Regions from separate parts of the Shinella agrisoli genome, predicted to be linked through region 3. Evidence: riboswitches for the same ligand, from Rfam matches in the RefSeq annotation. Region 3 holds a riboswitch; each other region holds the start of a gene.
The links. Region 3 has a riboswitch for cobalamin ahead of metE (5-methyltetrahydropteroyltriglutamate--homocysteine S-methyltransferase). Riboswitches for the same ligand answer to the same signal wherever they lie in the genome.
Positions count from the first base shown of each region.

Region 1 (2,254 bases), on a different contig from region 3:
CCGGAAAGGTCGGTGATCGTGCCGGAGATCATGACGGGCAGGTGGATGCCCTTCTCCTCGAACACCGCGCGCGTCGCGAAGATCGCCGCCTTGGCGTTCAGCGTGTCGAAGATCGTCTCGATCAGGATGATGTCGGCCCCGCCGTCGATGAGGCCGCGCACCTGGTCGGCATAGGCGATCCTCAGGTCGTCGAAGGTGACGGCGCGGTAGCCGGGATTGTTGACGTCGGGGGAGATCGAGGCGGTACGGTTCGTCGGCCCGAGCGCGCCGGCGACGAAGCGGCGGCGGCCGTCCTTCTCCTGCGCCCTGAGGCCGGCGCGGCGGGCGAGGCGCGCCCCGTCGCGGTTGAGCTCGTAGACCATCACCTCCATGCCGTAGTCGGCCTGGGCGATCGTCGTGGAGGAGAAGGTGTTGGTCTCGAGGATGTCGGCGCCGGCGAGCGCATAGCGGTAGTGGATGTCCTCGATCGCGGCCGGCTGGGTCAGCGTCAGGAGGTCGTTGTTGCCCTGCTGGTGGCAGGCGCAGTCGCCGAAGCGGTCGCCGCGGAAATCTTCCTCCACCAGCTTCAGAGTCTGGATTTCCGTGCCCATGGCGCCGTCGAGCACGAGGATGCGCTCGCGGGCCGCAGCCTGCAACGCGGCCAGGATCTCGCGGCCGTCGCGCGGCGGCAGTTCGGGACCGAACAGGGTGTCCAGGTGTGAATCGGCCATGGCGAAGCCCTCCGGTGCGGTTTGCTGCAACGGAAGTCACATAAAGATATGTTTATGTCAATATGTCTTTATGGCTTGCGGCCTAGTGTACCGGCCCGTCCGCGCCGGCCAGCGAGGCGAACAGCGCCCTGAGGCGCGCGATATGCGGATCGGCGCCCTTGTACCGTGCCAGCTTCTGCACCTCCTTGAGCGCTTCGGCGGCAAGGTCGGCTCCGCGCGGCTGCCAGAGCAGCCAGGAGATGAAGACGGCTTCCGGCTCCGCGGTGCCGGAAGGCTTGGTTTCGGTGAATGCAAACATGTCTTCCCCAATCGGAAAATTGGGGGATGGCCGGACGCACGCTGCTGGATTTCGCCGACGGGCGAAGCAAGCGCACCCTTGGGACACCCCGCCCATGGACGTTACGAGCTGTCAGGGCAGGTCTCCTGGCTTGCGGGTCATCGCTTCCGTCCCGCCTTCCCGGCGCTTTCGCGCCAGTGGCATCGAGCGACAGAAGCTCGCCGTTCACAGTTGCGGGGGCAGCGCCGGCCTTGCTGCTCCTGTTCGGAGCCTCGCACCGGCTTCCCTCTTAGCCTCCGGGCCGCACGCGACTCGGAAGACCCTGACGGCGGCCAGACTGGCTTGGGCATGCGGGCAAGTCAATGGCCCCGGCGGTCATGCACAGGCGCGGGAACTTTTCCTTTCCCCGCGCATTTGGCCTCGACCCGCATCATGCGCGGGCTCGCCCGGGGGAGGGATGGGCGATTCACCAAAACCGCAAATGAGGGTCCATGCTGCGCCATCCAGTCCCGTTGACATGTTGCAAGTCTCTGTCCTTGCGGCTAAAAAATGCCGTTTTCATGCACCACGCGGCCAGGATGCCAACCAGCGTGTCGCCTGAGCCATGCCCACCCGTGAAGCGCTGCCAGGGCGCCGTCCGGTGTCATGGCTGATCGCGGCACCAAGATGAAGTCTGCCCGCGAAAGACCATCCGGCGCAAAGGCCGCCGCCGGATGGTTCAACATGGCCGGATCCAGAATCAGAAACATGCCCCTTCACAATACGCCGCCAGCTCCCCCGCGCGACGCCGACGCCAAGCAGATCGATTACAACGATTCGATCCGCGCCACCTATCTGACGCTGGAGGAGCTGGCCGAGCGCGGCGAAGCGCTCGCACGCGACAGGACGGCATCCCTGCCCGGCTTCCAGCCCTTCGAGTTCCGCCCCCGGCACAAGGAGAACGAGAAGGAGATCTTCCGCGTCTACCAGGCGACGGCGAAGGACGTGGAGGCGGGCGCGCAGATCACGCCCGCCGCCGAATGGCTGCTCGATAACTACTACGTCGTCGAAGAGGCGATCCAGGAGGTCCGGCGCGACTTCCCCCGCCGGTTCTTCCGCCAGCTTCCGACCATCGAGGTCGAGGGCGAGCGGCTCCCGCGTGCGCTGGCGCTCGCCTGGCTCTATGTCGCCCATACGCACAGCAGCGTCTCGGAGGAGAGCCTCACCGCCTTCGTGCAGGGCTTCCAGAAGCTCGACGCGCTGAAGATCGGCGAACTGTGGGCGCTGC
Region 1 is NZ_JBJIEP010000031.1:29,573-31,826, reverse strand. Features, by position in the region: gene metH (methionine synthase) at 1-710, opposite strand, end outside; gene ACIIOY_RS23980 (hypothetical protein) at 793-1,008, opposite strand; cobalamin riboswitch at 1,107-1,327, opposite strand; gene ACIIOY_RS23975 (hypothetical protein) at 1,530-1,736, opposite strand; gene ACIIOY_RS23970 (glycoside hydrolase family 94 protein) at 1,735-2,254, shown strand, end outside.
Region 1: it holds a riboswitch for cobalamin, as region 3 does, so the genes downstream of both, ACIIOY_RS23980 (hypothetical protein) here and metE (5-methyltetrahydropteroyltriglutamate--homocysteine S-methyltransferase) in region 3, are expected to answer to the same signal.

Region 2 (2,254 bases), on a different contig from region 3:
GCGACGGCGAACTCCGCGCCGAGGACGGCCGGCACGTTGCTGGAGATGTCGCCCGGCTGCGGCGCGCCATAGACCTGCGGCGCGGCGATGAGCACGATGCCGATGATCTTGGCGACGATACCCTGCTTCAGGAACAGGAGGTAGAGGCCGGCGGCCGAGAGGATGACGGTCGCGACCCACCAGACCTGGCGATCGCCGAGGTCCGCGGCCGGGAAGCCCGGAAGCTCCGGCGGCAGGCCGATGGCCGGCAGCATGTGCACGGCGAGCCAGCCGGCCGCTCCCCAGAGCGCGCCGTTCGCGACGGTGATCGGATAGCCGGAGACGAGGCTGAAGCCCGCGAGCAGGAGGCCGAAGCCGGCACCGGTCACGAGGTTTGCGAGCAGCGTGCCGGAGAAGCGGCTCATGCCGAACATGATGCCGCCCTCCTCGTGCTCCTCGCCGTCATGGGCGTGGGCGAGGGAAACGGGCGAGAGATGGGCGGCAACGTCCAGAAGCGCCGCGCCGAGCGAGGAATGGTCCTGCGTCTGGGCCGCGCCCTCGGTGGCGGGCGTGCCGCCTTCGCCTGCCGGCGCGGCCTCCTCGCCGCCCTCGAATTCCTCGGCATGAAGGATGAGCGGCACGACCCGCGCCTCCTGGGCGGCCGTCATGAGCACGCCGGAGAACAGCCCGGCCACCAGTGCGGCCAGGAGATAACGAACGATCATCTCAAGAACTCCTCAGTGGCAGGGAAAGCCGTAGGAGTGACGCGTGTCGTGCGCCGTGTCGTGCAGCACGGCCGAATTCGCAAGGCCCGCGCCGAAGACCAGAAAGGCGCCGATGACGAGCGCGACGATGCCGGCGATGAGGCGGTCGTTCGCGGAAAGGGAAATGGAAGACGTGGTGGAAACAGCCATGACAACCTCCGTGCAGGCGTTGGGGAAGCCCCTCCCCGGGTCGGGCGACATGCCCTCATTGGCTGGCAGGTTTCCTGGCTCGCGGCGTCCGGCGCAAAGCGCCTGCGGGTCCGCCCTCGCCTTCCCGGACCCGGCATCACAAAAGGCGGACGATTCGTAGAGATAGAGGCGTCCAACCCCGGTTTATCGTGATGCTGCCCAGTGGCTTTTCCGGCTGGTTTTCGAGGCGCGGTCCCCGGAGCGCCATTGCCCCGCTTGCGCGCCGCGTCCTCCCAGCGGACGGGCGTCCCTCGCCACTCTACAGTCGCGGGGTCGGCCGTGATTGCAGCGCCCTGGTTGGGTCCGCCGCGTCACATTCCCATTTACTCCCCGATCCGTTTCCGGACCCGGGAACCATCCAATAGTCCGGATGATTATGCTTCCGCCCCCGGGAAGTCAATCGACCGGCAGCGGCACGGCCTGTGCTGAAACCGCCGTCCGGCCGGCGCAGTCTCAGTAGCCGGGAATGATCACCATGCCCCCGCCGCCGTTGTAATAGCCGTCGTCGCGGTAGTACGGACCGTCGTAGTACCCGTCGACCGGGCCTTCCAGCACGTCGTAGTCCCGCTGGTAGCGGCGCTGGCGGTTCTGCCGGGCCTCGGCATATTGCGCGGCCTCGCGCAGCGCACGGAACTGCCGGCGCGAGAGGTAGCCGTCGGCGCGGTAGCCGGACGCACCCTGCCAGGCGGCGATCGCCGAGCGGGTGCGCGGGCCGAAGACGCCGTCGGCGCCGTAGGTGTTGAAGCCGAGCATGCTCAGCCAGCGCTGCGCCTGGACGCGGCTCGACCGGCCGAGATAGGCTTCCCGCGGATCGACCGCCGGCTCCTCCGCCGCCCGGCGTTCGGTCTCGACGGTCGCCGTCGCGGTCTCCTGCCGCGCGGTGCCTGCCAGCGCGGCAAGGCGCTCGCGGGCGTCCGCGACGAAGCGGCCCTTCGGATATTGCGCGATGTAGGCGCGGAACGCATTCTCCGTGCCTTCGAGCACGGCCTTCTGGAACGCCTCCTCCTCGCGCTTGGCCGCATCCGCCTTCCCGGCGGCAAGGTCGTCCTTCTCGCCCTCCTGCGCGTCGCGTCCGGCGGTGGCGGCTGCGCCGGTTTGGGCCCGTTTCTCGGCAGCGGCGGCTTCCGCGGCCCGTTTTTCCGCTTCCTTCGCAAGGCGCGCCGCTTCCGCAGCCTTGGCCTCGGCATCCGCTGCCGCCTTGGCGGCCTCGGCCTTCAGCCGCTCCACCTCGGCGGCCTTCTCTTCCGCAAGCTTGCGCGCAGCGGCGGCCTCCCGCTCGATCCGCGCCTTCTCGGCGGCGGCGGCCTTCTCGGCTTCGGCGC
Region 2 is NZ_JBJIEP010000022.1:62,445-64,698, reverse strand. Features, by position in the region: gene ACIIOY_RS21155 (CbtA family protein) at 1-704, opposite strand, end outside; gene ACIIOY_RS21150 (CbtB domain-containing protein) at 717-893, opposite strand; cobalamin riboswitch at 941-1,306, opposite strand; gene ACIIOY_RS21145 (peptidoglycan-binding domain-containing protein) at 1,386-2,254, opposite strand, start outside.
Region 2: it holds a riboswitch for cobalamin, as region 3 does, so the genes downstream of both, ACIIOY_RS21150 (CbtB domain-containing protein) here and metE (5-methyltetrahydropteroyltriglutamate--homocysteine S-methyltransferase) in region 3, are expected to answer to the same signal.

Region 3 (2,254 bases):
TCCGGAATATTCGCAGACCCACGCGCTGGAGCAGCCGCTTCACATGATCGAGGCGCTGAACCAAGCGATGGAAGCGCGTACCTGCGGACTCGGCATCGAGGTCGGCTCCGGCAACCACTGGCAGACCTCGCGCGAGGGCCGCGAGGCGATCCACGCCTTCCGCTACGCGCTCTATGACGGCGTCGAGAGCGGCAGTCAGGACGGCAAGGCGGTCGCCCCGCTGATGGGGCGCTTCACCGGTTTCGACGGAGGCGTCACCTCCATCCATCTCGGCGGCACGACGTTCCTCGTCTGCTATCCCGACCACGGGATGATCTACCGCTTCATCCCGAAGACGGCGGAGACCTGCGAGATGGAGCTGACCTGGCTCGTCGACGGCAAGGCGCAGGAGGGCAGGGACTACGATATTGCAAGGCTCACCTGGCTTTGGAAGGTCACGACCGAGGAAGACAAGGCGATCATCGAGCACACGGCGCGGGGCGTGCGGTCGCATTATTTCGTGCCCGGCCCGATCGCGCCCATGGAGCACAACGAGCTGCGCTATATCGGCTGGTATCTGGACGAAATCAGCCGAGCTTGAAAATAAAGATATAAAGATTTCTTTATATGACTTGACATTCCCGTCGTTCTGAGACGAAATCCCTGCGTCATGGTTCCCCGGGGCGACTTCGCCGTCTTCGGGGCTAAGAGGGAATCCGGTGCGTCGATCCGTCGGCAATGCCGGGGCTGCCCCCGCAACTGTAAGCGGCGAGCCGCTGTCCACCGATGTCACTGAGGCAAAGCCTTGGGAAGACGGACAGGGCGACGACCCGCGAGCCAGGAGACCTGCCAAGACAACATAACGTCCACGGGCGGGGTGTCCCGGTGGTTGCTGCGGCTGCCCGATAGCGGCGGCATTCGCACGCGTCCGCTTACCCATGCCCCCACGAACCAATGGGGTATGACAATGTCACATCAAACTCTGCCGGTCGCCTCCCTCGGCTTCCCGCGCATCGGTCGCCACCGCGAGCTCAAGTTCGCCCTCGAAGGCTACTGGTCCGGAAAGGTCACGGAAGACGACCTCCTCGAAACGGCGAAAAGGCTGCGCGCCGAAAACTGGGCGCTCCAGCGCGACCTGGGGATCACGCGGATTCCCTCCAGCGACTTCTCCTTCTACGATCACGTGCTCGATACGGCCGTGATGGTCGGCGCCATCCCCGCCGTCTACGGCTGGAACGGCGGGAACGTGCCGCTGTCCCTCTATTTCGCCATGGCCCGCGGCAGCCAGGGCGATGGGCATGCCGATTGCGGCCATGCGCATCACGGCCACGGCGTCCCGGCGCTCGAAATGACGAAATGGTTCGACACGAACTATCACTACATGGTTCCGGAAGTCTCCGAGGACCAGGCCTTCAGGCTCACCTCGCACAAGCCGGTCGATCACTTCCTGGAAGCCAAGGCGCTCGGCATCCATACACGTCCGGTCGTGCTCGGCCCGGTCACCTTCCTCAAGCTCGCCAAGGCCCGTCCCGCCACGTTCAAGCCGCTCGACCTGCTGGCGAAGCTGCTTCCGGTCTACGAAGAGCTGTTCGGCAGGCTGGGCGCCGCCGGCGCGGACTGGGTGCAGGTCGACGAACCGGTCCTCGCCCTGGATCTGACGGAGGGTGAGCGCCACGCCTTCAAGATGGCCTATGAGCGCCTTGCCGCCGCCGTTCCGGGCCTGAAGCTGATGCTGACGACCTATTTCGGCGCCCTCGATGACAATCTCGCGGCTGCCGCCGCCCTTCCGGTCGCCGGCCTCCATGTCGACCTCGTGCGCGCGCCGGAACAGCTCGATGCGGTCGCCGCGGCCGTGCGGGCCGGCCAGGTGCTTTCGCTCGGCGTCATCGACGGGCGCAACATCTGGCGCGCCGACCTTGCCGCCATCGTCGACCGGCTGGCGCCCTTGGTTTCCGCGCGTGGAGCCGATGCCGTCGAGGTCGCGGCCTCGTGCTCGCTCCTCCATGTGCCGATCGACCTCGCGCTCGAAACGGCGCTCGACGGCGACCTCAAGGGCTGGCTCGCTTTCGCCACCCAGAAGCTCGGCGAGCTTTCGACCCTCGGCAAGGGGCTTGCGCAGGGGAAGGAGGCCGTGCGGGAGGCGTTGAACGACGCCTCGAAAGCCGTTGCCGCCCGTGCGTCTTCGCCGAAGGTGACCGATCCGCTCGTGCAGGGCCGGATCGCCGGCATCGATGACGGGATGAAGACGCGCGCGAGCCCCTTCGAGCAGCGCCGC
Region 3 is NZ_JBJIEP010000017.1:85,942-88,195, forward strand. Features, by position in the region: gene ACIIOY_RS18285 (aromatic ring-hydroxylating dioxygenase subunit alpha) at 1-580, shown strand, start outside; cobalamin riboswitch at 634-847, shown strand; gene metE (5-methyltetrahydropteroyltriglutamate--homocysteine S-methyltransferase) at 947-2,254, shown strand, end outside.